DNA from 3 places in the Bacillus sp. LL01 genome. Region 1 is predicted to be linked to each of the others. Evidence: riboswitches for the same ligand, from Rfam matches in the RefSeq annotation. Region 1 holds a riboswitch; each other region holds the start of a gene.
The links. A riboswitch is a leader RNA that binds a small molecule or an ion and turns the genes downstream of it on or off. The one in region 1 is predicted to bind S-adenosylmethionine.
Positions count from the first base shown of each region.

Region 2: another riboswitch for S-adenosylmethionine. It lies ahead of AB685_RS10180 (O-acetylhomoserine aminocarboxypropyltransferase/cysteine synthase family protein); the one in region 1 lies ahead of AB685_RS19340 (methionine biosynthesis PLP-dependent protein).
Region 3: another riboswitch for S-adenosylmethionine. It lies ahead of AB685_RS30485 (YezD family protein); the one in region 1 lies ahead of AB685_RS19340 (methionine biosynthesis PLP-dependent protein).

Region 1 is NZ_LFEL01000008.1:56,215-66,981, forward strand. It holds gene cydD (thiol reductant ABC exporter subunit CydD) at 1-1,394, opposite strand, end outside; SAM riboswitch class I at 2,020-2,140, shown strand; gene AB685_RS19340 (methionine biosynthesis PLP-dependent protein) at 2,422-3,540, shown strand; gene metC (cystathionine beta-lyase) at 3,537-4,739, shown strand; gene AB685_RS19350 (bifunctional homocysteine S-methyltransferase/methylenetetrahydrofolate reductase) at 4,723-6,582, shown strand; gene metH (methionine synthase) at 6,575-10,042, shown strand; gene AB685_RS19360 (hypothetical protein) at 10,093-10,737, opposite strand.
Region 2 is NZ_LFEL01000003.1:124,520-135,286, reverse strand. It holds gene AB685_RS10210 (hypothetical protein) at 1-623, opposite strand, end outside; gene AB685_RS32095 (DUF6254 family protein) at 755-874, opposite strand; gene AB685_RS10205 (CPBP family intramembrane glutamic endopeptidase) at 987-1,601, shown strand; gene AB685_RS10200 (hypothetical protein) at 1,672-2,073, shown strand; gene AB685_RS10195 (membrane protein) at 2,518-3,540, opposite strand; gene AB685_RS10190 (homoserine dehydrogenase) at 3,630-4,835, opposite strand; gene AB685_RS10185 (homoserine O-acetyltransferase) at 4,823-5,908, opposite strand; gene AB685_RS10180 (O-acetylhomoserine aminocarboxypropyltransferase/cysteine synthase family protein) at 5,924-7,243, opposite strand; SAM riboswitch class I at 7,514-7,627, opposite strand; SAM riboswitch class I at 7,774-7,880, opposite strand; gene AB685_RS10175 (hypothetical protein) at 8,035-8,367, opposite strand; gene AB685_RS10170 (polysaccharide deacetylase family protein) at 8,446-9,357, opposite strand; gene AB685_RS10165 (UDP-N-acetylmuramoyl-L-alanyl-D-glutamate--2,6-diaminopimelate ligase) at 9,959-10,767, opposite strand, start outside.
Region 3 is NZ_LFEL01000006.1:204,643-215,409, forward strand. It holds gene sat (sulfate adenylyltransferase) at 1-1,098, opposite strand, end outside; gene AB685_RS31775 (hypothetical protein) at 1,126-1,338, shown strand; gene AB685_RS17990 (inorganic phosphate transporter) at 1,431-2,507, opposite strand; gene AB685_RS17995 (phosphoadenylyl-sulfate reductase) at 2,538-3,254, opposite strand; gene AB685_RS30485 (YezD family protein) at 3,362-3,511, opposite strand; SAM riboswitch class I at 3,785-3,889, opposite strand; gene AB685_RS18000 (hypothetical protein) at 4,207-4,746, opposite strand; gene AB685_RS18005 (diacylglycerol kinase) at 4,866-5,786, opposite strand; gene AB685_RS18010 (flotillin family protein) at 6,466-8,004, opposite strand; gene AB685_RS18015 (hypothetical protein) at 8,016-8,555, opposite strand; gene AB685_RS18020 (M15 family metallopeptidase) at 8,789-9,700, shown strand; gene gatB (Asp-tRNA(Asn)/Glu-tRNA(Gln) amidotransferase subunit GatB) at 9,935-10,767, opposite strand, start outside.

The DNA.
Region 1 (10,767 bases):
TTCGTTTGGAAACCATTTGGTAAAGATTCAATTAACGGCAGAATTCCAGCTTTCTCCGCAGCGTCTCTTATCTCTGCTTGTGTCGCTTCCGCTTTCCCACCGATAGCGATATTATCTGCTATTGTTCCAGAAAAAAGATAGGGATTCTGCGAGATATAGCTCACACGGTCAAACCATGCTTTTTCTTCACATTCAAATAGCGGCTTTCCATCTACCAACACTTCGCCTTCTGACGGGCGAATCAACCCTGCCATGAGGTTAAGCAATGTCGATTTTCCAGCACCGCTTCGTCCAATCAAGGCAAGCTGCGTATATGGCGGAATATCCACTGAGATATTATTTACGGCAAAGCCTTGTTCCCCATAGCGGAAGCCAAGATTTTTCAATTGGATAGAAGGCGGACCGTTTTCTGTTGGAAGGGAAGCGTCTCCCCATTCAATCGGAGACTCCTCTTCTGCAAGCTCATCTGTCACTTTTTTCGCTGCTCCCATGCTTCCCCGCCCCGTGTGAAAGGCGCTCCCAAGTTCCTTCAGATACAAATAGAACTCAGGGGCCAATACCAGTACGAAAAAAGCTGTAAAGAACGTGACATTTTCAAAAACAACAAGCTGCAAGCCTACTTCAAGCGCAATCAACCCGATGGCAAGCATGGAAATGAATTCAAGCATCAAGGATGAAAGGAATGCAATCTTCAACACTTCCATCGTCGCATCTCGGAAACTTAAGCTGCTTTTTGCGATTGTTTCCTGCTGCTTGGCCGAGCGACCGAAAAGTTTTAACGTCGTCAGTCCTTGCAAGGTATCAAGGAACGTTCCGGAAAATGCGTTCAGTTTATCCATCTGCTCTTCGGATTTCTTTTTCGTTTTTAAGCCAACGACAATCATAAATATGGGAATGAAAGGCGCTGTAACTAGGATTATCAGTCCCGTATTCACATGCTGGCTGAATGCCGCAATCAAAATCATGATCGGGATGATGCTCGATTGGATGACCTGTGGCACATACCTGCTAAAGTACGGATCAATTTCATCCACCGCATCCATCATGACGCTTACCTTTTGGCCAGATTGGCCTTTTAGGGAAGCTTGGACCGGACTGTTGGAAAATTTCTGAAGCAGGGCAATTCTGAATTCGCGTTTTACTTTTGCCGCAAGCTTCACGCCGGTAAGCCCACTCCAATAGGTCAATGCCGCTCTTGCAGCCAATACCGCTAGAAGCCCGCCAAGGAAAGGCAGGATTTCTTGGAAAGTGTGGCCCCTTAGGAACACGCGATCAACGATGGTGACGAAGAAATACGCTTGCCCGATGACCGTCGCTCCTGTCAGGAGGGCGATTAAAATCAGTGTCATTCTTGTGCCTCTATGTGATTTGGCAATCGTTTTTAAATCAGTCATATAGTTGAATCCCTCTTTTCGCTTTGGTTGTTAGTGAAAATCGGATTTTTATTGTAGTCAGTAAAAGTTAGTGAATAATTTCACAAACTATATGGTTAACATTATATAACATGCTCGGTGGAATTTCCTGTTTAGGGATTGACCATTTTATGACATATTTATGTTTTCCCTCTTCAGTTATTAAAGTAACGAATTTGTCAGGAGACGAAACTGTCCTTTTTTCATGTGACGGGATTATTTTGCGTTATGATGGGATTATTCGGAGATGTGAAGGGATTTTTACCTGTTATGAAGGGATTATCTTCTCTTGTGACGGGATTAGATTTTTGAAGCTCATCAATGACCTCCTATCTATTAGGAATGGTACTCTTTGTGAAGGGATTGAACGAAGTAGTGAAGGGATTGCTTTATTGTGAAGGGATTAGAAGTAAAATCCACTATACAAAGCAAATTTTCAATAAAGAGCGAAACTATTTAGTAAGTACAAAAATTCCAACCCGACAACTTCTACCCCATCCCTTCACCGCATAAAATTAATTCATCCAGAAAAAAACATTGCATTTCACACTCACCTGTTGTAAATTAGTACAATAATTAAATTGTTCAGAAAATTAAATAGTGAACTTTCTTATCCAGAGAGGTTGAGGGAATGGCCCGAAGACACCTCAGCAACCAGCAGCGCTCGATTAAACGGACGCTGAAAAGGTGCTAATTCCAGTGAGCTGTGATGCTTACAGAGATGAGAAGAATGTACTTTCAATGGAAAAGTCTTCTTCTTATAGAAGGCTTTTTCTTTTTATTCAGCCGTTTCGTATCTCTAAAACTCCCCTGTTGCTTTCCGCTTCAGGTGTTCGCTTTCCACGGGGCGACCTTGAGCCTCCTCGGGCTATGCCTTGCGGGGTCTCAAGATTGTCGCTTCTCCCCCGTAGGAGTCTCACACCTTGCACTTCAAGCAACAGGGGGAGACAGAATCCCCCTTCCCTCTGGCTAAAAGAAATCGTCACTTACACATATAGGAGGCCTATTCATGTATAAAACGGAAACGAAGCTTGCGCAAATTGGAAACAGATCAGAGACTGCCACTGGAACCGTGAATCCGCCTGTTTATTTTTCCACTGCCTATCGCCATGAGGGCATCGGACAATCGACAGGATATGACTATACTAGAACCGGAAATCCCACGCGCCATGTGTTGGAAAAAGCGATTGCGGACCTGGAAAGCGGCGACCAAGGGTTTGCCTGTAGCTCCGGCATGGCGGCAATCCTGACAATCCTTTCCCTGTTCAAATCCGGTGACCACCTCATCGTGTGCAAAGATCTGTACGGCGGGACGTACCGCCTTTTTGAAGAAGGCTATAAAAAATGGGGACTGTGTTGTAGCTATGTGGATACGACCGACCTTTCACAAATCGAAGACGCAATCACTCCACAGACGAAGGCCATTTTTGTGGAGACTCCAACAAATCCCCTGATGGTAGAAACAGATCTCGAAGCCGTTTCCCAGCTTGCGAAAGCACACGGAATCCTTCTAATCTGTGACAATACTTTCTACACTCCTGTTCTATTAAACCCCATTAGATTAGGCGCAGACATTGTCATTCATAGTGCAACCAAGTACCTTGGCGGGCATAATGATGTACTTGCAGGCCTCATTGTGGCAAAAGGCGCAGAGCTTTGTCAATCACTTGCCCTTCATCATAACGCAGCGGGAGCGGTGCTTAGTCCATTCGACTCGTGGCTCTTGATCCGCGGGATGAAAACCCTATCCCTTCGCATGGAACGGCATGAAAAGAATGCGAAGCGGATCGCGGAATACCTTAGCCGGCACGATGCCATCACAGATGTACTTTATCCGGGAAGAGGAGGCATGCTCTCCTTCCGCTTACAAGACGAGGCGTGGGTAAACCCGTTGCTTCAGAATCTCACCCTCATCACTTTCGCCGAAAGCCTTGGCGGTGTGGAAAGCTTCGTCACGTATCCAGCCACCCAGACACATGCGGACATACCGGAAGAGATTCGCATCCAGACCGGTGTATGCAACAGGCTTTTGCGCTTTTCTGTTGGCATTGAAGACGCAGAAGACTTGATCCGAGATTTAGAGGAGGCGCTCAAGGCCGCTTCCATCCAAAAGGAGGTCCTATCGTGAGCCATTCTTTTCAAACGAAGCTGTTGCACAATCGCCATAAGTTTGACAAGAGCAATGGTGCGGTCAGTGTGTCAATCCAGCATGCTTCCACCTTCCATCAATCTGATATCGATTCCTTTGGCAAATATGATTATGGACGTTCTGCGAATCCGACCAGGGAGGCCCTCGAAGAAACGATCGCCAATTTGGAGGAAGGAACGAGAGGCTTTGCCTTTTCATCCGGAATGGCGGCGATCTCGACTGCTTTCCTCCTTCTCTCACAAGGAGATCACGTACTGATTTCAGAAGACGTGTATGGAGGCACCTACCGGATGGTATCAGAGGTGCTGATCCGCTACGGTGTGGAGCATTCTTTTGTGGATATGACTGATTTGGATAAAGTGAAAGCAGCCATACAGCCCAACACCAAGCTTTTTTACGTGGAAACGCCATCGAATCCTCTGTTGAAGGTAACGGACATCACGGCCATCTCCACCCTAGCCAAATCAACGGGAGCATGGACGTTCGTGGACAATACCTTCCTAACGCCAGCCTTACAAAAGCCGCTTGATCTCGGAGCAGATCTTGTCCTTCACAGCGCAACGAAGTTCCTCTCCGGACACAGCGATGTTGTGGCAGGCCTTGCGGTGGCAAAGGATCCGATCCTTGCCGACCGGCTTGCCTTTTTACAAAATTCCTTCGGGGCCGTACTAGGTGTTCAAGATGCATGGCTTGTCTTAAGAGGACTGAAAACGTTGCACGTAAGACTTGAGCAGTCTCAGAAATCAGCATATAAAATAGCAAGTTACTTAGAAAAGCACCCTGCCGTGAAGAACGTGTATTTTCCAGGCCTGACGACACATCCAGGTTTCACGCTACAACACAGGCAAGCGCAAGGACCTGGGGCTGTACTTTCATTTGAACTGCATAGCGAGGAAGACTTGCGGAAATTTGTTGGTCAGGTGGAGATCCCTGTGTTTGCCGTTAGCTTAGGGGCTGTGGAATCGATTCTCTCCTTCCCGGCGAAAATGTCCCATGCGGCTATGCCTGAAGCAGAACGGCTGAAACGTGGCATCTCGAACTCTCTGCTCCGCCTGTCAGTTGGTCTAGAGAGTGCGGATGATCTGATAGAAGACTTTGAACAGGCATTACAACTTATAGCTACAACAAGAAGCGCAAACCAAGAACAACGGAGGGTGTATCATGGGAATCTTAGATAGTTTACAGCAAGACAAAATACTGATTGCAGACGGCGCGATGGGGACCCTCCTCTATTCCTTCGGCTCGGATTGTTGCTTTGAAGAGCTGAATCTATCGCATCCGAGCCAGATCTACAACATCCATAAGGCTTATCTAAATGCGGGTGCCAACCTCATCCAGACGAACACGTATGCGGCGAACTACCATAAGCTGGAGCGCTACGGTCTGCAGGATCAGGTGAAAGAGATAAACAGCGCAGCGGTCAGGCTAGCCAAAAAAGCGGTGGCAGATCACCCTGATGCCCATGTGGTCGGTACCATCGGCGGCATCCGTGCCATTAAACCTGAAGCCATCCCACTTGAGGAAATCAAACGCACCTTCCGCGAGCAGCTCTACTGCCTGCTGCTTGAAGGGGTGGACGGCATCCTACTAGAAACCTTCTATGACCTTGAAGAGCTGGAGACAGTTCTCCAGATTGCCAGAAAAGAAACGAACCTGCCCATCATCGCTCAGGTGTCCCTGCAGGAGGTCGGCCATTTACAAAATCGCGTGCATATCACGGATGCCCTGAACCGTTTGGAATCACTTGGTGCTGATATTGTCGGGCTGAATTGCCGCTTGGGCCCGTATCATATGATTTCAACGCTTGAGGAGGTATCGATTCCAAAACATGCCTACCTTTCCGCCTACCCGAATTCTAGTCTTCCCTCCTATGTCGATGGGAAGCTCGAGTACGAGAGTGACGCGGAATATTTTAAAGAAACGGCATTGGCCTTTCGGGACCAGGGCGTGAGATTGCTAGGGGGCTGTTGCGGGACGACGCCCGCTCATATCCAGGCTTTCTCCGAGGCGCTTCGTGATGTGGCTCCTTTAAAAGAGAAGCAGGTCAAGCGAAAAGAACGAAAAATTATCATCCCTTCGCAAAAGAAGAACGTGCCGACACCTATTTTTGAAAAGGCAAAAAAGGAGCAATCCATCATCGTGGAGCTTGATCCTCCACGCAAATTGAACACAGAGAAATTCATGAGTGGCGCCCAGGCATTAAAGGATGCGGGCATCGATGCTCTCACGTTAGCGGACAATTCCCTTGCCTCCCCAAGGGTCTGCAATACGGCCCTCGGCTCCATCGTCAAATCAGATATCGGCTTGAGGCCGCTCATTCATATCACCTGCCGCGACCGCAACCTAATTGGCCTGCAATCCCATCTGATGGGACTGCACCAGCTTGGCATTCACGATGTGCTGGCAGTGACCGGCGATCCGACGAAGGTTGGCGATTTTCCCGGCGCCTCCTCCGTCTATGATGTGACATCTTTCGGTCTGATCAATATGATCAAGCAGTTCAACCAAGGAGTTTCCCTTTCCGGAAAAGAGCTAGGCGAACAAACCAACTTCTCTGTCGGAGCTGCCTTCAACCCGAACGTCCGCGTCATCGATAAGGCGGTCGAACGTCTTGAGAAAAAAATAGAAGCAGGCGCAGACTACTTTATTAGTCAGCCCGTCTTTTCAGAGGAAAAATTACTTGAAGTCTATCATGCTACCAAACATATTGATGCTCCAATCTACATTGGCATTATGCCGTTGATCAGCAGTAGGAATGCGAATTTCCTTCACCATGAGGTGCCGGGAATCAAGCTGACTCCACAGGTGCTTGAGGCGATGAATCGTCACCAAAATGACCCGCAACAGGCAAGCCTTGAGGGGCTGAACATTGCGAAGGGTTTGCTTGATGTGGCACTTGAACTATTCAATGGCATCTACCTGATTACACCGTTCATGCGCTATGAACTAACAGTAGAGCTTGCCACCTATGCAAAAAAATATGGTCCGTTCCATTCATCCAGGAGGGTTCAAAATGTCTAAACCTATCACATTACTAGAACAGCAACTACAAAAGAAAATAATGATCATGGACGGCGCCATGGGAACGATGCTGCAGCAAGCAAATCTCACGCCCGATGACTTTGGCGGCGAGGAATACGACGGCTGTAACGAAAACTTGAATATCACCGTACCCGAAGTCATTGAACGCATCCATGTGGAATATTTGAACGCAGGTGCCGATATCGTGGAGACCAATACTTTTGGCGGGACCGATCTTGTTCTTGATGAATATGAACTAGGTTACAAAGCCTATGAGATCAATAGATTGGGAGCGGAAATCGCCAAACGGGCAACAGCACAAGTGTCCACCCCGGAGTGGCCCCGCTTTGTTGCAGGCTCCATTGGTCCAACAACGAAGACACTGAGCGTTACAGGCGGAACAACATTTGACGAATTGACCTCCTCCTATGAGGAACAGGCGCGCGGCTTGTTAGATGGCGGTTCCGACTGTCTTTTAGTGGAGACAAGCCAGGACTTGCTGAACGTGAAATGCGCGTTCCTTGGCATCCAGCGTGCTTTTGAAAAAACGGGTGTCACTGTTCCTATCATCATCTCCGGCACCATCGAACCGATGGGAACCACCCTTGCCGGGCAAGCTATTGATGCATTCTACGTTTCGGTGGAGCACATGAAGCCTCTTGCGGTCGGGCTAAACTGTGCGACAGGCCCTGAGTTCATGCAGGATCACATCCGTACGCTTTCCAACCTGTCCAAAAGTGCGGTCAGCTGCTATCCGAATGCCGGCTTGCCGGATGAGGAAGGTCATTACCATGAAACGCCCCAGTCCCTTGCCACCAAGCTTTCCGGCTTTGCAGAGCAGGGCTGGCTGAATATTGTCGGAGGCTGTTGCGGAACGACGCCAGACCATATCCGTGCGATTGCGGATGCAATGAAGGGTTTCAAACCGCGAACTACGACCGTTTCCGACTACCATAGCGTATCAGGGATTGAGTCGTTCATCTATGACGACCCTTCCCTACGTCCAATCATGGTCGGGGAACGAACCAATGTCATCGGCTCCCGTAAGTTTAAGAGATTGATAGCGGAGAAAAAGTTTGAAGAGGCAGCCGAAGTGGCACGTGCACAGGTCAAAGGTGGCGCTCACGTCATTGATATCTGCCTTGCTGATCCTGATCGCGATGAACTCGAGGACATGGAAGCTTTTGTACAAGAGGTCGTGAAAAAAGTGAAGGCACCGCTTGTCATCGATTCCACGGACGAAGAGGTCATCGAGGCCGCTTTGAAGTACTCGCAAGGAAAAGCGATCATTAATTCCATCAACCTCGAGGACGGCGAGGAGCGCTTTGAAGCGATTGTTCCTTTGGTTCATAAATACGGGGCGGCACTTGTTGTCGGGACGATTGACGAGGTAGGAATGGGTGTTTCCGCCGAAAGGAAGCTTGAGATTGCCAAGCGTTCGTATGATTTGCTCGTCAACAAATACAAAGTCTCTCCTACCGATATCATTTTCGATCCACTCGTCTTCCCTGTCGGTACTGGTGACGAGCAATATATCGGTTCAGCCAATGCGACCGTCGAGGGAATTCGTCTGATAAAAGAACATTTTCCTTCCTGTCTGACGATACTTGGTGTCAGCAATGTCTCATTCGGTCTTCCACCGGTCGGCCGTGAAGTGCTCAATGCGGTGTATCTCTATCATTGCACACAAGCCGGCCTTGATTATGCGATTGTTAACACGGAAAAGTTGGAGCGTTTCGCCTCCATCCCAGCAGAAGAAATCGAGATGGCCGGGAAGCTGCTATTTAAAACAACGGATGAATCTCTGGCATTATTCACTGATTTTTACCGCGGGAAAAAGAAAGAGACAAAATCGAATATTCCCGATATGCCACTTGAAGAACGGCTCGCCTACTATGTAGTGGAAGGAACAAAAGAGGGGCTTCTGCCTGACCTTGAGCTTGCTTTGGCAGCTTACCCAGCCCCGCTCGAGATTATCAATGGCCCCCTGATGAACGGGATGAAGGAAGTCGGCCGACTGTTTAACGACAACCAGCTGATCGTCGCGGAAGTTCTGCAAAGCGCAGAGGTTATGAAAGCGTCCGTTGCTTTCCTAGAGCCGCACATGGAAGCGAATGATACCTCCTCCTCTAAGGGAAAGGTCCTACTCGCTACCGTCAAAGGGGACGTTCATGACATCGGGAAGAATCTGGTCGACATCATTTTGAGCAATAACGGCTTTGATGTGGTGGACTTGGGGATTAAAGTCAACTCCACTGATCTGATTCAGGCAATCAAAAGAGAAAAACCGGATATCGTCGGGTTGTCCGGACTGCTCGTGAAATCCGCCCAACAAATGGTTTTAACAGCGCAGGATATGAAGCAGTCGGAAATTTCGGTGCCAATTTTAGTGGGAGGGGCTGCTTTATCCCGGAAATTTACGGACAACAAGATCTCGAAGGAATATGAAGGGCTTGTCTTGTACGCAAAGGACGCGATGAACGGTTTGTCATTGGCCAACCAGCTCCGTTCACCAGAAGAGTTGGAGGTGTTGGTTACCGAACAGGCAGAGAAGCGGAAGAAGCGGAGTGAGGCGGAGGCGTTAAAACCTGTCGGTGAGGTTGCAGATTCTGCCGTAGCGACGGCGGTAAAGGTCCGCTCCAATGTATCTCGCGATGTTCGTGTATTTACACCGAGCGATACGAAGCGCCATCTGCTACGGAATATTTCGGTATCCCATGTGGAGCCATACATTAATATGCAGATGTTGATCGGCCACCATCTTGGGGTGAAGGGGAAAATTGAGAAGTTGATTGCAGAGAAAGATGAACGCACCTTGCAGGTGAAAGAGGTCGTGGATCATCTGTTAACAGAAGCGAAGCTGAAAAAACTGATCACTCCTGCTGCAGTGTACCAATACTTCCCGGCCCAATCGGAAGGTAATACCTTATTCATCTACGACCCGGACGACACGTCCAAGGTGATTGAGCAGTTCGATTTTCCGAGGCAGGAAAAAGCACCTCACCTGTGTCTATCCGATTATGTGAAATCTCGTGAAAGTGGCGTCATGGACTATGTAGGACTGTTTGCGGTTACTGCCGGGAGGGGAATTCGCGAATTGGGTGCCGCTTATAAAAAGGAAGGCCGCTTTTTGGAAAGCCATGCTCTCCAGGCGTTGGCACTCGAGACTGCGGAAGGCCTCGCAGAACTCGTCCACCAGCAGATGCGCGATCGCTGGGGCTTCCCAGATCCGGTCAGCTCTACGATGAAGGAACGCTTTTCTGCCAAGTATCAAGGCCAGCGCTTCTCGTTCGGCTACCCAGCGTGTCCTAATCTGGATGACCAGCAGAAGCTGTTCAAGCTGATCCAGCCGGAGGATATCGGAGTGGAATTGACGGACGGGTGCATGATGGAACCGGAAGCATCGGTGTCGGCGATTGTGTTTGCGCATCCGGAGGCTAGGTATTTTAATGTGTTGTAAATGAGAAACCCCACGTGGCTGCGTGGGGTTTTTTTTGAACGAACGTTTGATTAAAAGGTTCGCTTCTTTCCTTCGGCTTCCAAAATGACGCTGAAATAACTATCCGATCCGGAAAAAAGTTGCTCCTTTTCTAATTTCAGCTCTCGCTTCACGATTATTGGATTCCGGTCCTGTTTAAAGACGGTCACCTCTAATGGACCTTCATTGTTCAGATAGTGTGACCAAATTGCATGCTCCTCTTCATAAAAAGTGAGCATGAATGTCACATCCTCCTCGCTATGATTTTGAAAATATAGTTCACAGTGAACTGTCATCACGGATGTTCTATCCATAGACTCATAGGTACACTTGCTCTTTTCTCGATCATAGGAAATCGCATCAATGCCCGAAGCAAAAGTATTCTGGTATGTCTCTGCAATTTTAAACGGCCCAAATACAAATAAAAGAACTGCCAATAGGACAGCGCGACCACGATATTTCTTCATAGCCCGCCCCAAAAAGACCAGCCCCAGGATTAGAATGGATATGATAAGCATTCCAAAATAAACCGGCCCTTCCACCGTACGGGTAGGAATTCCCAATACAACAGTCAGCTCAGGTCCATATGGTGCACTAAGTTTAAAAGGAAAGGACATAATCATCGCGATAAGAATCAATAATACAGAAACATATAAGGCTGGTTTATTTTTGAACATGTAGTACCTGCTTTCTTTTTTCTCATTGGA
Region 2 (10,767 bases), on a different contig from region 1:
AACCATTGTGGAACCAATATTTTCGTTGCCCCCTGGAAATTCCCCAAAAGTGTCATATGGATGGCAGGGAAGACATTTGCTACATATGTAATAATCAGCCACCATGTCAGAACAAAAATGACGGAAAGGACCCTTGTAACATAAAGGTTTCCCAATCCAGGTGTCAAAAGTGACCAGATAACCGCAAGTAAAGGATTCTTCTTATCCAATACATTGATTTCTATAGAGGAAGTATTCTTTATAAGAACCGGAAAATCTTCGTGATAAGCTAATGTGTAGTGCTTATTCATTTCAACTGTCAGCCGATAGCTATCCCAGATGGAAAAAACGTACATACAAATATATAAAATGATCCAATGTTGATCTAGCACCGCAATTGCCTCTTCAAACCTCCCAATCATCGATAGGAAAATTGCTTCATTTAAATGCGCCATAGAATTGATGATTACTTCCCATGATATTAAAATGAAAGCAGTCAAATATTTGGATAGCATGAAATGGCCGAATCCAGGAAAAGCTGCTCCCCACCAAGCCACAACAAACGGTTTTCTATAATGTAAAAGACTAGTTGTATAGGGGCTTAATATAGCAACATATCTCTTTTTTCCCTGTGGAATCCCCATACTTCAAACCCCTTTTTTGTAATATCTTCCCATAGTATGTTTTCTAATACCTTTCAATATACACCGCCGGTTGCCGTTCATACAGAGAAGGAGCCTCTTCGCCTTGGCAGAATGGCCCCTTCTCTAACCCCTTATTTATTCTTTCCGGCCTCATCTGCAAGCTGTTCAAAGCTTTTTACTTTCCCATGTTCATTCTGAGACTGCTTTCTCACTTTACGCTGTCTTTCCTGCTGACTTTTAGATTGTGTCATTTTCACATCTCCTTCGTTTGAAAGATATATTATCTTCATTAGTATGTACGTTTATATGGAGGGTCTTAACTGTTAAAATAAGGGCAGACAGACTTAGTCCGGGGGAAAACAAATGATACAATTACGCCACACAATATTGATCTGGATTTTAGCAAACCTTTTATTAGGAATCAGCTTTCAGCTTACTAACCATTTTTGGATTCTGTTTTCCATTTCTCTTTTCATACTAATGCTCCTCGGTTTAAATTGCGGAAAGACTGACTCCCGTAAAAAGAAGCCTCTCACTTTACAGGATGTCATTTTCGGATTAATTACCGGCTCGATTTTGTATGGTGCTTTTTTGACAGCATACCTCTTATTAAAAGTTCTACCATTGCCTTTACTGCCTTTTGTGGACGAATTGTACAGAATTGTCGGGCCGTCGAGTTGGTGGCATTACGTTGCACTTGTTCTTATCATCATACCTGGAGAAGAAGTTTTTTGGAGAAGATTTGTTCAGCCGAGGGTGGTGAAGGTAGTAGGACGGTTTCAAGGCGTGCTTGTTGCAGCAGGCATGTATGCCATAGCCCACATATGGACAGGGAATCCCATGCTTGTTGCAGCAGCTGCGACAGCAGGAATTGCGTGGGGGGCTTTATACGAATGGAAGAAATCACTCTCCCTTATCATCATCTCCCACCTTGTTTTTGATTTATGGCTATTGGTAATTTTTCCATTGAATTTCTAAATTCTGATATCGTTCTTGGTAATTTTGAGATAAAATAGAATCTTATGATATTGATTTAGGAGGTGATTTCGTGGACGCTTTATATTTATTTCTGTTAGCTGCAGTGATAGCAAGCTTTGGGATTTCCATTGTATTAAGATCTAGCATGGAAAAGCTTGTACTTGAACCAGGATCCTTTCCTCAGATACAAAGTAAGTTTTTTATTTATGTAGCCATTATTGAGGTCATTCCAATCATTATGATCGTTTTTGGTTTCATTAGCTTGATGGATTCTACTGTCAGCGTAATGATACCTTTAGTTATTGTAGGTGCAAGTGTACTGGTTAACTTCATCATGAATTTGATGAAAAAGTCCACCTTGGAAACTCAGGCACCAGATCTTAAGGAGAAGTTGATGATATTCTTCCTAATGGGTAATGTCTTGATGACAGCCATTCCAATAGTGGCAGTAGTTGCGACTTTCGTACGATAGTCTGTATTCACTTATTAAGTTACATCTACCGTTGATCTCCGTTACGGGCGGTCCGGGAGCCTCCTCGGCTTTACCGAGGGCACTGAAAAACTGAAAACAAATTGTTTTTAATGGTTTCTAGCTGTGGATTGGAGCAAATAGCGTAGACTCCTGCAGGGGAGTAGCGACAATGTTGAGACCCCGCAGGGCGCAGCCCGAGGAGGCTCAAGGTCGCCCCGCGGAAAGCGAAGCTATTTGCGGAAATCAACAGCGGTGTTTACCCAAGAACTAAAATTCAGTACTTTTTCAGTGCCTCGCTTTACCTGCGGGGTATCCCCTCTGCCCCTTCCTCCCGAGGGAGTCTGCGCACATTCCACTACGATCAACTTGGTTATTGCATTATCAAAATTTATTTAGACTCTAAAGGGTAAAATGAAATTTCCACTCTTCTCTTTCAATGAGATCTCATTTTCGAATAATTAGTAGAAAAAGAAACGCCATACTAACATAGCCGAAAAACGGATAAAGATGTTCAATCAAACTGCCATACCCGATTTGACTGATCATATAGATGATACTGACTAGGACAACGGTAATCACATATCTTGATACTTTCAACATACTTTCCAACTGCCTTTGCAGCCCAAATATATCACTAACTACCGACGTAAAAATCTCTCCGTATATCACAAACACATAAATTCCGAAAAAAGAAAGCATACTCATTTTAACTACTTCCGCCATGGGAATTTCGAAGACCTGAAAGTTGGGAAGCGAAGCAATCGAAATGTGGCAGGTCAACAATATGAAGCATAAAACGGCCCCACCAATAAACCCTCCCCGCTTGATCACCCAGTCGTCCTTTGCCTCAGTTGCCAAAGGTACTAGCACAGGCTGAGCCATTGCAAGGTTGAAAGCTACATACATGAATGGTGCAATCCACCCCTTTACACCTGTACTTACCGGGCTGAGGCTCATGAAGGACAAGCCATTTTCCAATATAGCGTTTCCGGCAATGATAAAGCTGAAAATAATCATCACAGGAACGACAATCAAATTGACCCCCACCAAACCTTTCACTCCGAACAGAACAACACTCACTGCAAGCACTACCGTAACAAGCAAACCGAGTTGAAACGACCAGCCAAGCTGTTCCTCAAATACCGCTCCTGCTCCGGAAAGCATGACTGCTCCTACACATATCAGGATAATCAGCATGAAAATATTCACTACAGTCCCTGCTGATACACCAAATAAATATTCATTAAATTCTTTATAGGAATTGGCTCTGATTCGTTTTGAAATAAGCATCATCTTTGTTCCTAGCCAAATAAACAGAAACCCGCTAATTAGAATAGTAAAAAAACCGATCCAGCCATATTGTGTGAAAAACTGGACAATCTCTTTGCCAGTGGCAAATCCAGCTCCCACTATGGTTCCCACATATACCGCTCCAATTTGACATGCACTCAGCCAGCTGCGTTTCACGATTGCCCCACCCTCTTCTTTCCTCCATAAATAAAAACAGCTTGTCACATATATATGAGACAAGCCGGTTAGAAAGAAGAGCGTTTTTTCTATATGGTCACTTTTTCAGGTGTGTGTCTGTAATCACCTTTTAGAGAAAAATAGGTGATTAGCGGGTTATCGATAAGGACCCTTTCGATATTTCCAGTTTCAACAACCACCGTGCTGTAGGTTGGACGTGCCAGCACCTTTGTATCATAAGGAAGTTTAATATCAACCTCGTTGCTGAAAAGAACCCATCTCGAAGGAGACTGTCTCTCATCATGGAATTCCACGTAGGCGGGAACTTCCGCTACTGGACGGTTTATCTGAATGATATCCTCAAGGATGGCACTTGCCGTTGGGAACATACCTGCCCCCGGTCCATTCAGCTGGATATTTCCTACAAGATCGGTGTCAACGGATACCCCGTTCTGTACTCCCTCTACCTGATAGAATGGATGCTCTGATGTGACCAAGGCCGGCTCTACCTTACAATGAATTTCTCCTTTTTCCTTGAAGAGAGTCACAATATGCCTGAATCGCAATCCAAGCTCATTCGCGCGATCAATATAATCGGCAGAAATACTTGTAATTCCTTTTCTAGTACAGGTTTGTTCATCAGGTGTTTGCCCATAGATAAGTTGACTAAGCACCAATCCTTTGTAATATGCATCATGCCCCTCAATATCATTTGTCGGATCTGATTCAGCATAGCCATTTTCTTGTGCCAATTTTAAGGTGTCTTCAAATGAATGCCCATCCTTTCTCATTTTGGTCAAAATGAAATTTGATGTTCCATTCAATATGGCTTCCACCCTTTGGATCCGGTTCACTTGCAACAGTTGCCTGATGGTTTGTATAACAGGGATACCTCCCGCAACCGTTGCCTCAAATCCTACCGTTACGCCTTTTTTCTTTGCCAATGCAAGTAACTCTTCCCCGTGATGTGCAAACATCTCTTTATTAGCCGTCACAATATGGCACCCTTTGTTTATCGCTCTTTTCAGATAAGTATTTCCTGGTTCGCAGCCTACTATGGCATCGACGACCACATGCAAATCCGGCAATGCTAAAATTTCTTCGAAGCGGTCAGTCAGCAGGACCCCTTCTTCTTGAGATTCCTTATGCTTCTCTAAGTTCTTGACTAATATTCCCACAATCCTCACTCTTTCACCCAATACCTGTTCCAACCTTGACTGATGAGAATTGATGGATTGACGGACACCTTTCCCTACCGTTCCAAACCCCAGTAACGCCACATTTATGCCAGACATCGTGTCACTTCCTTTTTCTCTAGTAAGCTTTTAACATGCTGTCCCCATTTTTCAAATTCCACCAGGAAGCCATCATGCCCGAATATCGTTTCCACTTCTATAAATTCTGCTTCTTTATTAAGTTCTTTTAATTGCTCTATTGCATTCTTCGCAAGTTGTGGAGGGTAGAGAAGGTCCCCTGTAAAGCTGAACATACACACCTTTGCTTCTACCTTGGACAGAGCATTTAGCCAGCCGCCTCTTTCATGGCCAATATCGAATTGGTCCATTGCCTGAAGAAGAACAAGATAGCTATTGGCATCAAACCGCCGGGAAAATTTCTCTCCCTGATATTTCATATAAGAATCAACTTGATATTCAATTCCTTTTCCTTCCTTTCTCTCCCTGTTAAATCTGTCGTTGAATAAGGATTCCGAACGATAGGTCACAAGTCCAACCATTCTGGCAATTTCCAATCCTTTTATATGGGCACCATTCGGATAGTTTCCGCTGTCCCATGCTGGATCTGAGATGATTGCATGTCTGCCGATAGAGTTGTAGGCAAGAGCATAGTCGGTAAAATAGGGAGTGACTGCCAACGGAACCAGAATCTCCGAAAACTCTGGGTAAAGCACCCCCCATTCCAGCACTTGCATTCCACCGAGTGAACCTCCAATAATTGCTTTCACACTTTTGATGCCGATTCTTGTTAATGCTTTGTGTTGAGAATGGACCATGTCTCTAATTGTAACCGTTGGAAAATTCGCTCCATATTTTTCACCGGTTTTTGGATTGATACTGGTAGGGCCAGTAGACCCGTTACCTCCTCCAAGAACATTCATCGTAATCACTTGAAATCTATTCGTATCTATATAAAGGTCAGGTCCTATGAATGTACTCCACCAGCCAGGGCAACCTTCTGTACCTACTGATTCCTGATTTCCGGTAAGCGCATGGCACACGACCACCACATCTCCATCCCGCTTACCGACCCTTTCGTAGGCAATCTCTACATCCGGGAGCTTCTCCCCATTTTCTAATAAGAGTGTACCTATCGACACTTTATTAATGGTTTGTTCTGATTGACAACTCACATTTCCCACTCTTTTCTATATATTTTGACTCACTGCAGCATGTTTTGACTTTCCGGTAGCAATGAATAATGCCTGATCTAGGTCTTTTTTCAAATCCTGTAGGGATTCAATGCCGACAGACAGACGGATAAGGTCCTCAGTAACTCCGGATTTTTTCAAATTGTCACCTGTCAACTGCTGATGTGTTGTCGACGCAGGGTGGATGATAAGTGATTTGGCATCCCCAACATTTGCTACGTGCGACCAAAGCTTAACATTATCAATGGCTTTTCTGCCTGCTTCCCTTCCACCTTTGATTCCAAAATTAACAATTGAACCATTTCCGTCACCAAGATATTTTCTGGCAAGCGGATGGGCCGGATGATCCGGAAGACCAGGGTAGGAAACCCATTCCACTGCAGGATGATCTTGCAAGTATTTCGCCAGTTCCAGGGCATTTTCATTATGCTTCTCCACTCTTAAATGCAAGGTTTCTAGTCCCTGTAATAGTAGAAATGCATTCTGTGGACTTAGGCATGCACCAAAGTCTCTTAAAAGTTGTACTCTGAGTTTGACTGCAAATGCCAAGTTTCCAAAAGTTTGTGCGTATTTGATGCCATTATAGCTTTCATCCGGCTCCGTAAATCCAGGGAAATTAGGATGATCCCAGTTGAATTTCCCTCCATCGACTACCACCCCACCGATTGTCGTTCCATGGCCACCAATCCATTTGGTAGCAGAGTGTACGACGATATCCGCCCCCCATTTAATTGGATTACAAAGGTAAGGGGAAGCAAATGTATTGTCTATGATAAGAGGAATCGAATTATCATGTGCCACCTTGGCTACCGCCTCCACATCAAGTACTCGCAGGCTCGGATTTCCGATGATCTCCCCGAACAAAGCTTTTGTTTTCGGTGTAATCGCGTTTCGGAAGTTCTCCGGATTTGTCGCATCAACAAATTTAACTTTGATTCCGTATTTCGGAAGGGTGACAGCAAAAAGATTATACGTTCCTCCATACAGGTTTTCCGCTGCAACAATTTCATCACCTGCATGAGCGATATTTAAAATGGCAAGAGCAATTGCGGACATCCCGGAACTCGTAGCCACGGCAGCCGCTCCGCCTTCCAAAAGGGCAAGCCTTTGCTCCAACACATCCACTGTCGGGTTCATGATTCGTGTGTAAATGTTTCCGAATTCGTTAAGTGCGAATAGATTTTGGGCATGATCGGTGTTGTCGAACACATAGGAAGTTGTTTGGTAGATTGGAACTGCTCGAGAACCTGTAGTAGGGTCTGGTGTTTGCCCACCGTGTAGTAATAACGTTTCTACTTCATAATTTTGGTTACTCATTATAGATTCCTCCGATTTTTTAATTTAGAATTTTAAAACGACGAAGTCAAATCACATGTTACTTAAAATTATTATAGAAATCTTAGCTGTTGATTGGAGCACAGGGCGAAGACTCCAGCGGGAGGTAGCACTTAGTGGAGACCCCATAGGCTTGCCGAGGAGGCTCCACAAGTGCCCCGCGGAAAGCGAAGCCCAGTGCGGAAATCAACAGCGACGTATTACAGACTCAAAAAATAAAAACCCCTTCATAAGAAGAGGTTGAAATTCCTCCTCTTATCTCTCAGGCTACTCTGCCTGCAGGATTTAGCACCAACTCAAGAATGTTGATTCTTGAAGGTTGCCGGACTTCATAGGGCCTGATCCCTCAGTCACTCTGGATAAGAGTTATTTAGTTGAGTAACACGTTAACTTGAAAATAGTATTTAATTTACGTTATTTATCAGATTGGCTAAATATAACTAATTTTTACAATCCTCCTTGAGAAATAATAAAAACCCCTTCATAAGAAGAGGTTATCGTCATAAGCCCTCTTCTTATTTTTCAGATACAAGATCTGCAGAAATTAGCACCTTTTCAAACATACATTGCAGGTTGCCGGGCTTCATTGGGTCTGTCCCTCCGCCACTCTAAATAAGAAGTGTTGCTATTAAGTTATATGGTATTTGTTTTGCTTTTTGCAATTATAGCAACTGTGAAGGACATAAGTCAATAAAATATTCTGAACTTCCCCCTTTTTTTATTGTATGAGTAAACGTAGAATATGTTAGAAAATTTAACTGATAGAGCAAGTCTTAAACATCTAGTTCTTTATTCAAGTCTAAGCCTATACCACGTCTATAAAGCCGGAATCCCCTACTTTTAAATTCAGGGATATAGAACTTCATCTTTTCGTCTTGAGAATTCCCGATGAAAATCAAGTTATATCTGGTTAAACCCTGTAGGTTGAATAATCTAAGCACTTCGTCGACCTCATTTACATCTTTAACAATACCGTTAACCTTTTCCTGAAGAACAATTTTCTCTTCCATTAACGAATTGGTATTCTCCACCTTTGTCTTCGACTGACAGGCAGATACATTGAAAAGCAGAACAAAGGAAAACAACACATGAAACATACAAGTCACGAAACTTACCTCCCACACTTATCGTGACCCTGATACTATTCAATATGTGTTTTACCGTAACTTGTTACAAAACTGTAATTATTCTAGCTCGTATTCATGAAGATGGACAAAGCTGAAGCCTTGTTCAATCAAAGTGAGAATTGCCTCTTTTACTCCCTCTGCCGTTTCACTCGCCGGTTGGTTCATATGCAGGATGATGATGGAACCCGGTTGTGCTGTAAGCATTTCTTGCACCACTTCATCTTTGGTAAAGGTAGCCCCGCCGTCTCCTATAACATCAAAATTAACTACTTGTACCCCTAAATCCTCCGCAATTTGCACGGATATTTCATCATAGAAGGCTGTACCGGACCGGAAATATTGAGGGATCGTACCTGCTATTTCTAAGATTTTCATTTGATTATTCATTATTTCATCGATTATCTCGAATTGAGTGGAAGTGCTTGCTATTCCCCACGCACTGCGAGGAGTAGTGGATAACGGTTTATGTTCCGTACCATGATTCTGAATCGTGAATAACGGCATTTTTGACAATTCAACAAACGTCTCGAATTGTTCATCAATCCACCTTGCATTAACGAATAAATCAGCCTTTATATTATTTTCGATTAAGAAAGTAATCAATTCTTCATCATACCCGCTTCCATTTTCCCCACCGCAGGCATCTAGAGTAAGCGCTATAACTTTATCCTCTGTATCCATTCTTGTTTTTACTCCGGAAACGTACTCGGAAAATTGCGACGAATTACCATACACTTGACCATTTACTTCTATGGCAAGCTCTTTAAGTTCTTTTCTTTCTTCTTCCCTTTTCTCTAGTTCGTGCTCTTCAACAAGCCCTTCATTACTTTCAGATACTTCATCATCCTCAAGTTTATTGTTACTCTCTATACCGCTATCTACTGTTACATTGTTGATGACTGTTGGATTACTCGCACACCCTGTTGACACCAATAGCATAAACAAAATAACCCCTACCCTTTTCCCCATTTTACTTACATCCCCTATGCAATTCGACATATTACTTCCAAAGAAACAACTATATTAACCAAGAAAAACCGAGCAAAAAACGACCGGTACTACTGAAACAAGATATCATTAGATATTTGTATAATCGCCGCTGTTCCTTTCGGTGAATGAAACCACCTAGTTGATTGTAGTGGAAGGCGCGCAGACTCCCAAGGGAGGAAGGGACAGGTAAGACCCCGCAACGGAGGAGGCCACTGAAAAAGTACTGAATTTTAGTTCTTGGGTAAACACCGCTGTGGATTTCCGCAAATAGCTTCGCTTTCCGCGGGGCGACCTTGAGCCTCCTCGGGCTGCGCCCTGCGGGGTCTCAAGATTGTCGCTACTCCCCTGCATGAATCTACGCTATTTGCTCCAATCCACAGCTAGAAACCATTAATAACAATTCGTTTTCAGTTTTTCAGTGCCGTCCAACGGAATGAGGAGGCTTACGGACCGCCCGCAGGAATGCGAAGCGCCTGAAACGGAAATCAACAGAATTATTATTCTTCAAAAAAAGATGACTAGCTGAAGACCCTCCTTAGCTAAAAGGGGAGCATCAGCTAGTCAGCCTATATCCAGTTTTCTATGTTGTTGGAATGGTTTCTGTTAGTGGAAAGGCTTTGATTGCTTTAAGTGTGATTTCTTTTTCATCAAACGGTACAGATTCTTTTCCGATCAATTGGTAATTTTCATGTCCCTTGCCTGCGATGAGAATAACATCCCCTTCTCCTGCAACTTCCACTGCACGGATAATCGCCTGCTCACGATCTGGAATGCATTCGAAGTTTTCATGAATAGCGCCTGCTGCCATACCTTGTACAATTTCCTCGCCCGGCTCATCTAATGGATTGTCCGTTGTGAAAATGACATACTCAGATTTCTCGGTAGCAATCCTTCCCATCTTCGGTCGCTTATCTTTGTCTCTTCCGCCACCAGTACCGATAATAGAGATGATTTTATGATTGGAAAACATGCGGATACTGTCCAACACCTTGCCGATTGCATCTTCCGTATGTGCATAGTCAATAATGACGTTCCGCTTATCGCCTGTCTTTAGTGTCTGCATGCGACCGCTTGGTGGAGGTGTTTCCCTTAGATGATTTAATATTCTTTCAAATGGCATTCCTTTATCCCATAGAACACAAATTACAGATAGAACATTATACACATTAAATTCGCCAACGAAAGGAATTTCCATTTCAAATTCACCAAAGTTCGTTTCAAGTATAAAGCTTGTCTTATTTTCAAAGAATTTGATATCCCTTGCTTTAAAGTCCGCCTCATTCTTAATTCCATACGTGATGATTCTCGCACTTGTCATAGTGGTATAGTCATCGGTTGCTTCGTCATCCGCATTCAGGATAGCTGCTTTATCCTTGCGCATATCCTGTC
Region 3 (10,767 bases), on a different contig from region 1:
CTCTTTTCGGCTAAAGGTGGACGGTGGCAGCTCCCCGGCTCGCAGCAACTCCCTCACTTTTGTTCCTGATAAAATAACCCTGTCCTCCTTTGAATGCGGGCAGGTCTTGTCAGAGGCCATGCCCTCGCATTTGTTGCAGTAAAAGCTGTGTTCGAAAAACAGCGGCTTGATGCCAAGTTCCTCCTCTGTGAATTGATGGAAAATATGCTGCGCGTCATAGGTCCCGTAATAGTCGCCAACTCCTGCGTGATCCCGGCCGACAATGAAATGCGTGCAGCCGAAGTTCTTTCTGGCAATGGCGTGAAAAATTGCCTCCCGCGGCCCGGCATAGCGCATGGCGGCTGGGTACACAGCGAGTTCGACCCTGTCTTTCGGATAATAGTTTTCAAGCAGGACCCGATAGCTTCTTAGTCTGACGTCTGCTGGAATATCGTCCGATTTCGTTTCACCCACGAGCGGATTTAGGAAAAGCCCATCCACCGTTTCAAGTGCCGCTTTCTGAATGTATTCGTGGGCGCGGTGGACAGGGTTTCTCGTTTGGAAGCCGACGATGGTTTTCCAGCCTTTTTGTGCGAAAAGTTCACGGGTTTCTTTTGGTTCGAGCCAGACATCCTGGGCCACCCCTTTGTTAGTCTTTTGGGTAAGCGTCACTTCCCCGGCAACGTAAATGTCGCCTCTTTCGAATAGACGTTTGACTCCCGGATGTGCAAGTTCTTCCGTTTTGTAGACTTCACGTGCCTCTTTTTGGAGGTCCGGTTCGTACCATTCAGAGACGGTGATGACTCCGTAAGTGGTTTGCTGGTAGGTAAGTTTGTAGGTTTCACCTTCTGTTAGAGTTTTTGCCACTTCCTTTGTCACTGGGAGGGTGACAGGCACTGACCATATGTTGCCGTTTTGGAGTCGCAGGTTTTCGACGACGGATTCGTAGTCGGATTTTGTGAGGAATCCAGTGAGCGGACTGAAGAGCCCGACTCCGATGAGTTCGAGATCGCTTAGAGCGATGGCGTCTATTTTGATTTCTTTTGTTATGTTTGTCGTGTCATAGTTTGGTTGGTAGGCCTGCACAAGTGTGCCGCCGTGTGGTTTTGGTAAGGTCATTTGTTTTCCCTCTCTTTTGATGGATTTTTGGTTGAAAATTTAAGTTTTTTTATTGATTTAAAATCGTTCGGTCAAACTTTGGTTATGTTCGGACAAGTTCACCGCTACATTAGATGCAGTTCGGTCAACTATTTGATTGGTTCGGTCATATTAGACTTGGTGTTCGGTCATTTGGAAAATTGGTTCGGTCAAGTTGAGAGAATCTTCGGTCAAGTTCGAGCAAACTTCGGTCAACTTTAGGAAATCTTCGGTCAAGTTCGGCAAAACTTCGGACATTTGGTCTGTGCGCCCCCATTTCGCCCCGCCAAGCTCCACCACCCCAAAATCCTCAATTAATCCTCGCTGCCCGTAGACACCGCCGCTGCCCCCGTCCCAACGCCGCCCGAACGCTGCATCAAAAACTTCACCCCGAACACTGAAATCAATACCCCCAGCATCGCAATAACCGGATACACATTCTGCTCAATCAACAGCTGAATCAGTGTGTAGGAAAGTACCATTGATAACACCGGCGATACCACCCACACAACTAGTAGCTGCACGACAATGTCCTTTTTCAAAACGGATCGCCCCTGTTTAACAAAGCCGATACCGATAATGGAAGACGTCGTGATCTGCGTCAGTGGCACCGGAATGCCGAACACCGAAGCCGCAGTTACTATTCCGGCTCCCGTCCCTGAAATGACGCACCCTTCCTCTAGCCGCAGCTTCGTTATTTTCTTGCCGTTCGTTTCCATGACACGCCAGCCGAGCAACAGCGCTCCAAGTGCGACAAACAGCCCTCCCCAGAGAATCCCCTGTCCGGTGCTCATGATGCCTGCTCCCACAAGCGGTCCAACGGCATTGGCTACATTGTTCATCCCGGCCGAGAATGCCTCGAACACCCCCATGACGACGACCAGTACAGATAATACCGGAACGGCCCGGGACGACTTTACCCAACGATCTATCACTCTATTTTTCAGCACCCAGGTGGCACCGATTGCCATCAGGAAAGCGATAACCGGGGTCAGCAACCAGAACGAAACGATCCAGGCAAGCTTTCCGACAAACAAGGATTGATAAACAATTCCGGCACCCACTACGGCACCAACGGTCACTTCACTTGTGGAAAGTGGGATGCCGAATACATTGGCCAAAAATAAGGATAGAGCAGCGGATGCGATTACGATAAGCGCAATAGCAACGGTAAAGGTGCTCTGGGGTACAATGCCGCTCCCCATCGTCTTGACTACCTCTCCTCCACCCAGCCATGCCCCGAAAAACACTGCTATCCCGCATAACACCAAAGCCAGATTTCGTTTGACAACTCCTGATCCATAGGCGATCCCCATGGATGCCGCCGCACCGCTCGCACCAATATTCATGGCGAAAAAAAGACCAACGATGACGGCAATGGTAACTAGCATGCTTTTTCCTCCTTCATTACATGACCAACTTTAGTTTGTATGCAGCCCGCACTCCGTCTTTCCACTTCCCACCCAACGACCGGCCCTGGAATCTCCGTCCGTTCCGACTGCCTGCGTACAGGGAAAACAGCCGATGCTTGGGTAACCGTGGTCATGGAGTTCGTTATAGGGAAGACCTTTGGATCTGATGCGATGCCAGACGTCCTCCCATGTCCAGTGAATAAGCGGACAGATTTTAATGTTCTGGAATTTATCATCACGATTCAGGAAGTTAGTGTTGGCCCGTGTTGGCGACTGCTCCCTTCTCAATCCGGAAATCCATGCCTTTTTTGGCGTGAGCGCTTCTCTTAGCGGTTCCACCTTGCGGATCTGACAGCAGCGGCTAGGATCTCTTTTCCAAAGGGCTGTGCCATGCACTTCCGCTTGCTCCTCCAAGGTGAGGGCCGGTTTCCTTTTTTCAATTTGGAGCTTTGGATATCTGGCTTCTATCTGCTCGATGACCTTATAGGTTTCTGGAAAATGGAGATCCGTATCTAAGAACACAATCCGGGCATCCTGCCTTACCTCCTGAATCAGATCGATCAGGACCACCGCCTCGGCTCCGAAACTCGAGGCATAAATGATTTCGTCATCGGAGTAGTTTCCATATGCCCATTGCAACATGGCTTTTGCACCCTTTGTATCATCATCAATCGGAAAGGAACCCGATAGTTCCTTCCAGTTTTCATACGTGATTTTCTGTTCCATTCACTTACTGCTCCTTTCTTTTCCAACGAGAAAAGGCAGCCCTTTTACATGTGCATGCTTGATGAGCATCATGTAAAAAGACCGCCTCCAGTTTGTCTGGTCAGCGCCTATTTATTTTTCTGAAGGCGAACCTTCTCATTTTTTTCTATTTGAATCACTTTTCCATCCTGTACCACCAGGGTGATAGATCCAAATTTGACTGTTTGCAGCATTTTTTCCAAGTGGGTTACGACATCTTCCCATTCCGACTGTTCCAGTTGGCTCGCCTCCGTTTCTTAATGCATTTATATTAAGACTGTTTTCGTAAACTTTGTTGCTTTTTCGTATTTATCAACCAACCGTTATAACCCTTACTGTCGTGCTCTTTTCCCGCTTATCTAGATTAAATTACATGCGTATTTTAGAGTAGATAAGCAGTAAAAAGTCCAATAGCCGACTTTTTACTAGTGAATTGCAACAATCTTTGAGAAAAGAGCCTATATAAAAAACGCCTCTCCCATTAAGGAAAAGGCGCATCGTATGTATGCTGCACCTTATCTTCCAAAATGGGAATCCATTTTGCTGGAATTGGCACCTTGCTGTTCGCAGGTTGCCGGGCTTCAACGGGCCAGTCCCTCAGCCGCTCTAGATAAGCGTCAATTAAGTTGTCATTTTATAAGCTGTTTTCGTAAACTTTGTTGCCTTTTCGTATTTTTAGGCAAGCCGACATATTCATTGTTGTCGTGCTCTTTTCCTGGTTCTACAAAATGGCTTCTTGCCAATTGGTAAGTAAATAAACTTATAAAAAGTCCTATTGCCGACTTTTTATTGGCATATAGCCACATACTTTTAGAAAAGAGCTTTGTTAAATGTTAAAATTAATCCTACCATACGTATATGAATTGTCAACAATGAAATTGACTGTTTTTTAAGTTTTTTTATTTTTAGGAAATTGGTCCTAGTCCGCTTCAGCTCAGTCTCCGATTTTTTTCAGCTTAGTTTCGCCATTCATCAGTACTGCCTGATATATGTTTCCGCCTCTTGTTTCAAACACGACTCCTTGGATGGTATCCTCCAACTTTTCAAAGGTGATGATATCTCGTTTCGTTAGACCATTGGAATCAAACGTCACTTTTCCTTCCATCTTGAGTTGGCCATCACCGATCTCATCCGCCAGTTCGATTTCATGGTCGAGCACACGCTCTTCAATCCAGCCGGCAAGTAAAGGCTCCAACGTTTTTTCGTTAATTTTCAAATTTTCACTAGATGTAAGAATCATCGAGTAGCGGACATACTGGACCGTCCCATACTCGTTTTCCCCCATTCCGAGTGAAAGGGAGGAGATATCTAATTCAGGGTCTGCTTCCTTTTGGGTAACCATATTGCATGCGGTTAACAGGAACAAAAGACAGAATAAAGCCATTGTTTTTTTTATGATTCTTCCCCCTCCTAGAAACCCTGTAAATATTGCCATCACCTTTAACATATTCGACCGGTTAAAAGTCAACATCATCCCTCTCTCCCTCTACTATCTCCTTAAACCTTAACATATTTTTCCTTGTCTCCGTTACTGGAAAATAAAAAATGGTGCCAGATTCCCATGTTTAGGATCTGGCACCATTGCTATCAATTTTATTGGCATTTAGCCATTTCCACTTCTTTACGCTTTTCGGTTACAATCACTTCCACATGCTGGTACAAGTTGACGAATTCGCCCGGAAGCAGTCCTCCGTATTCACCGTCAAGGTTAAGCTGCATTTTTTCCTGCGTGTTCACCTTTACCCGGTTTGCTTTTGTATAGATGACCAATGGATCTTTGACATGGTCGCCGCGCAGTGCCATCGAGGCGATACGGATAAAATCGGCGATATTTGCTTTTTTGAGAATGATCAGGTCAAACATGCCATCGTTCATGCAGGAGTCTGGTGCAAGCTTTTCGAAACCGCCAACAGAATTGGATAAGGATACGAGGAACAGCATGATTTCCCCTTCAAAAACTTTCCCATCGTATTCTATCGTTACATTAGTTGGACGAATGGATGGAAGCATCTCGATCCCTTTAAGATAGTAGGCAAGCTGCCCAATCATGGTTTTCATCTTGATCGGTACTTCATAGGATAGCTCGGTCATTTTTCCGCCACCAGCAATGTTCATGAAGTACTGGTCATTCGCTTTTCCGATATCAACAGGCATCGGGACACCTGTTGCAATTACATCGACACATCCTAAAATGTCATCGCGTGGAAGGTCCAGTGCTCTGGCAAAGTCGTTTGTCGTACCAACCGGGATAACTCCAAGCTTCGGACGGTAGTCCTGTTCTGCCAGCCCGTTGACCACTTCGTTGATTGTACCGTCTCCGCCTGCTGCAACCACAAGTTCATATCTACGCTCCACGGCCAGCCTTGCCGCTTCCGTTGCATCTCCATGTCCTGTTGTAGCATGGCATGAAGCTTCATAACCAGCCTTTTCTAATCTAACCAATACTTCTGGCAAGTGCTTTTTGAACAGTTCACGACCAGATGTCGGATTGTATATTACCCTAGCTCTTTTCATTTCCCATCATCCTAAAATTATATTTAACTAAGCCCTCTTTTATATCTATGTCTTGTCCTGCTCTATATGTTGTTTGATAAGATAGTTATAGTTACCAATACCACTAAGTAGTGAACTGCTAACCCACTACTGATAACATATTAGCCTATTCTGTATGTAATATGCAATTAAAATGAAAATTTTGAGAAATGGTGAGATTGAATGAGTATAGATAGGCACATTAATTAATGAATCCCTATAACTCAGGTATCACACTAACCTTTTCCTCATTAATCCTCTATGAATCCCGGCAACTCCAATATCACCCATACTCATTCCTCATTGACCCTCTATGAACCCCGGCAACGCTAAAATCACCCTTACTCAGTCCTCATGGACCCTATCAGCCTTCAGATTAAAATTATCGTTCTTTCTCATTGGCTCTTTTCTCAAAGATTGTTGCTATTCACTAGTAAAAAGTCGGCTATTGGACTTTTTACAGCTTATCTATTCTAAAATAGGCATGTTGTTTACTCTGTACACCCAGGAAAAGAGCACGACAGTAAGGAATATAACGGTTAGTTGATAATTACGAAAAAGCAACAAAGTTTACGAAAACAGCCTTCTCATTTTAAAAAAGCCCCAACTGCACCACCGCTACTCAAGCAAGTAGCAGCAACAGCTGGGGCCATATTATTTATTACTCTTCTGTCTTCTTCTCTTCGCCTTTTTTCGAAGTGGCGATTTCGTTAGTCAAGCTGTCAATGCTGTGGCGCACGTTCGCTTTGCCTGAGAAGTTTTCGATAAGCTCTTTTACATCAATGCCTGATGATGCTTTCAGTGATTCCTGGAGTGTGGACATCAGGTTGGTTGCGTAGCCGGTAACCTTGTTGGCGCCGCTGTTTTCGCCGCTTCCGCCTGTGTCTACTACTGTGATCTTGTCGATGTTGCCAAGTGGAGCCGCAACTTGCTTCGCGTATTCAGGAAGCATTTTGAGGATCATGTCCAAGATAGCCGCTTGACCGAACTGTTCGAATGCTTCTGCGATTTTTTCTTTCGCTTCCGCTTCTGCAAGACCTTTCAGGCGGATAACTTCCGCTTCGGATTCCCCTTGCGCTCTTTGTGCGTCTGCAATCGCAATACCGTCGATACGGACTTTTTCCGCTTCCGCTTTTGCCATCGCTTCAATACGGTACTTGTTTGCATCCGCTTCAGCCATTTGCTTCATTTTATCGGCAGATGCTGCTTGCTCAACAGAGTAACGGTCTGCATCGGCCTTTTTCTTGACCTCGGAGTCGTATTGACGCTCACGACGCTGAATCTCTTTTTCCTCAAGCTCGATTTGTTTCTGACGCTCGATGATCTGGATTTGCATTTGCTGCTCGGTTACTTCCTGCTTCGCACGTGCTTCCTCTAGGTGGTACGCCTGGTCGGCACGAGCTTTTGCAATATCCTGCTCGCGACGGTACTCGGCAACCTTCATTTGATTCTCTTTTTCCGCTTCCGCGATTTCAGTCGCACGCTCAATCTCGGCGCGTTGTGCGTCTTTTGCCGCTTCTGCACGCTTAATACGCGTTTCTTTGTCTGCTTCAGCTGTTGCAATGTCTGCGTCACGCTTTACTTGCGCGATACGTGGTTTACCAAGGGATTCTAAGTATCCATTGCTGTCACGGATGTCACGGATCGTGAAGGATACAATGATCAATCCCATTTTCGCTAAATCCTGGGATGCCACACGTTGTACTTCTTGTGAGAACTTTTCACGGTTTTTGTAGATTTCTTCCACTGTCATGGAACCTAGGATGGAACGAAGGTGACCTTCAAGAACTTCACGTGCTTCGTTTTCCAGGTCTTCTTTTCTTTTTCCTAAAAATTGCTCGGCAGCTGTTGCGATGTCGCCGATGGAGTTGCCGATCTTGATGATCGCCGTTCCGTCCGCCATTACCGGTACACCCTGCTCTGTGTAAACTTCCGGCGTTTTAACATCTAGTTTGATAGATAGCAAGCTTAATGGTTCGGATTGTTGGAATACCGGCACGATGAACGCCCCGCCACCTCGTACAATCTTGATTTTGTTGCCTGATTCGTCTGTGTGGACATTTTTTCCACCCAGGTAGCTACCTGTGATAATTAACGCTTCGTCTGGACCGACTGTTTTGTAGCGTGCTACGAAAACAACGATAAGGACGAAAATCAGTGCAACGACGGCACCAATGACAATCAATAATTCCATTCCCATTTCTCTTCCCCCTATTTATTATAGTTTTCTAGTACCTTTTCGTATGGAGTGACAGAGACCACTCCGATTTGGACATCGATGATCAGGACTTCTGTATCGTAGGGAATCTCCTCGTTTTCGAAGCTCTGTGCAGATCGCGAAACGGTGCTTCCTCCGATGCTCAGTACCACTTCTCCAAATCCGTCTTTTGGCACTGAGATGATGACTTTTGCAAGCTTGCCTTTCAGGTCATCGTCCGTGTATCCGAGTGAGGAGTCTGCAGACTTAATCGGTACTAAAACAAAGATATGAAGCAGAATGACCAATAGAAGTGCAAGGATGGTGGCAATAGCCAATACCAGTAATCCGGAGAGTGGTGAGTATTTTTCAACCAGATAGCCTGTTGCTCCAAACACTGTAAAAAATGAAAAGATAAGAGCTGGATCAATTGGAATGACGTCAAATATCCCATCCACCACATCCGATAATAAAACATAGATCAGCGTCAAGCCGCCAAAGATGATGAGGCACCAAAAATATAGGGTCATCATATCCATTCCAAACATCGTCATAAGCCATCGTTTCCTTTCCTGTTGTATTGAGGTGCAATCCTCCCTTTGAACCCTGATCTCCCTTCCAAAATTCCTTCCGCTATTATATACGGGTCATTTCTCCTAAAGGTTTCAAAAACATTTCTATTTTTCTACCTTTTTCTTAAATGGAGAAAGGTGTAAAATAATAGTAGGAATTTACATAAATCTACCTATTTCATCATAAACCAAACTAAAGGGGAAAACTATTACTTATGCTAAAAAAAGGAATAATTTGTGGTGTGAGCCTGAGCCTTTTGGCAGGTTGTACGAGCTTTAATAGTTTATTAGAGGAAAAAGAAACATTGGTTGGTACTGCGCACGCTTTTAAAACCGCGGTTCCGCAAATGACGGATTATGATATGGCCTGGGATGTTTTTTTCGAAAAAGAACCGGCCGAACAGGATGTGCAGGAAGGTAGTGAGGAGGTTGCCTCCGTGGAGGATGATCCTGAAGAGTCGACGAACGAGGAGCAACCTTCCCAGCCTGGAGACTCGGAAGAACCGGCGGAGTCTGGGGAGCCTGAAGCGATCCCTGTTGTTGCCAACCCTGGAGCGATGAATGTCATGGTTAATAAATTCTGGTCGCTTCCGGAAGGATACCGCCCCGGGGACCTAATCAAGCCGAATGTGCCTTTTTCTTTTGGGGACGAAAACAGTGACCGTTCTAAGTTGCGTGCAGAGGCGGCCGAGTCATTGGAGGTCATGTTCAATGTCGCAAAAGGCGAAGGTATTGAGCTTTATGCACGGTCCGGCTTTCGATCTTATGAAACACAAGCTGCTATTTTTAAAAATGAGGTAGCTACATTCGGATATGAACAGGCTGTTCTTTATGTTGCGCTGCCCGGAACAAGCGAGCACCAGACGGGGCTTGCCATGGATATAACCGCAAAGAGTGTGGGGTTAGAGCTTGTTGAAAAGTTTGAGGGTACAGCGGAGGGCAAGTGGCTTGCGGAAAATGCTCACCACTACGGCTTCATTTTGCGCTATCCGAAAGGGCAAACAAATATTACGGGGTATGCGTTTGAACCATGGCATTTCAGGTATGTGGGCGTGGAGATCGCTGGGGAGATTTATGCGAAAGGGATTACGTTGGAGGAATATTTGGTGGATGTGCGGGAGTTTTAAGTTTAAGAAGCATGAAGAGTGCGCATTTGCGGCTCTTTTTTCGTGTGTCTTTCAAGGCAACATGGATTTATGAGCCAAGTTTTTATTTTATAATCCAACTTTTCATTTTATAAGCCACTTTTGTGTATATAAATGCCATTCGACAAACCTCAGCAAATTTTGCAGTCCACTCTTATCACATTCCCAAATTAAACAGAACCCCAACATCCAGCGTTGGGGTTCAACCTTTAGTACTTAGCGCTTCTTAATTTCCTCAATCAAAATCTTGTTCACCATCTGAGGATTTGCCTGGCCTTTGGATGCTTTCATGATCTGGCCGACAAGGAAGCCGATGGCACGTTCGGTTCCTTCTTTGTAGTCCTGGACGGATTTAGGATTTGCATCCAACGTTTCGCCGACCATTTTACGAAGCGTGCCTTCGTCCGAAATCTGGACAAGGCCTTTTTCTTTGACGATCTTTTCTGCGTCGCCGCCGCTTTCAATCAGTTCCTTGAAAACTTTCTTGGCGATTTTGGATGAAATGGTGCCATTTTTAAGAAGCTTGATCATGCCGGCGATTCCTTCTGGAGTCAAAGCGGTATCATCGAGTTCTTTGTTTTCGGCGTTCAGGTAGGCGGAAACCTCTCCCATCAGCCAGTTGGAAGCAAGCTTCGCGTCAGCTCCGGCGTCCACTGTCTCATCAAAAAAATCAGACATTTCTTTTGTGATTGTCAGAACTTGAGCGTCGTATGCAGGTAATCCAAGCTCTTCCACGTAGCGCTTTTTGCGCTCGTCCGGAAGTGTCGGGATGGCTGCGCGAACACGCTCTTTCCAGTCGTCATCGATATGGAGTGCCACAAGATCTGGCTCAGGGAAGTAACGGTAGTCGTCCGATCCCTCTTTCACACGCATCAAGACAGTTTCTTTGGTAGCTTCATCATAACGGCGTGTTTCTTGTTCAATAACTCCTCCAGATGAAAGAACCTGCTCTTGGCGAATCACTTCATATTCCAAACCTTTCTGGACAAAGTTGAAGCTATTTAGGTTCTTTAGTTCTGTTTTCGTACCGAATTTTTCCTGTCCAACTG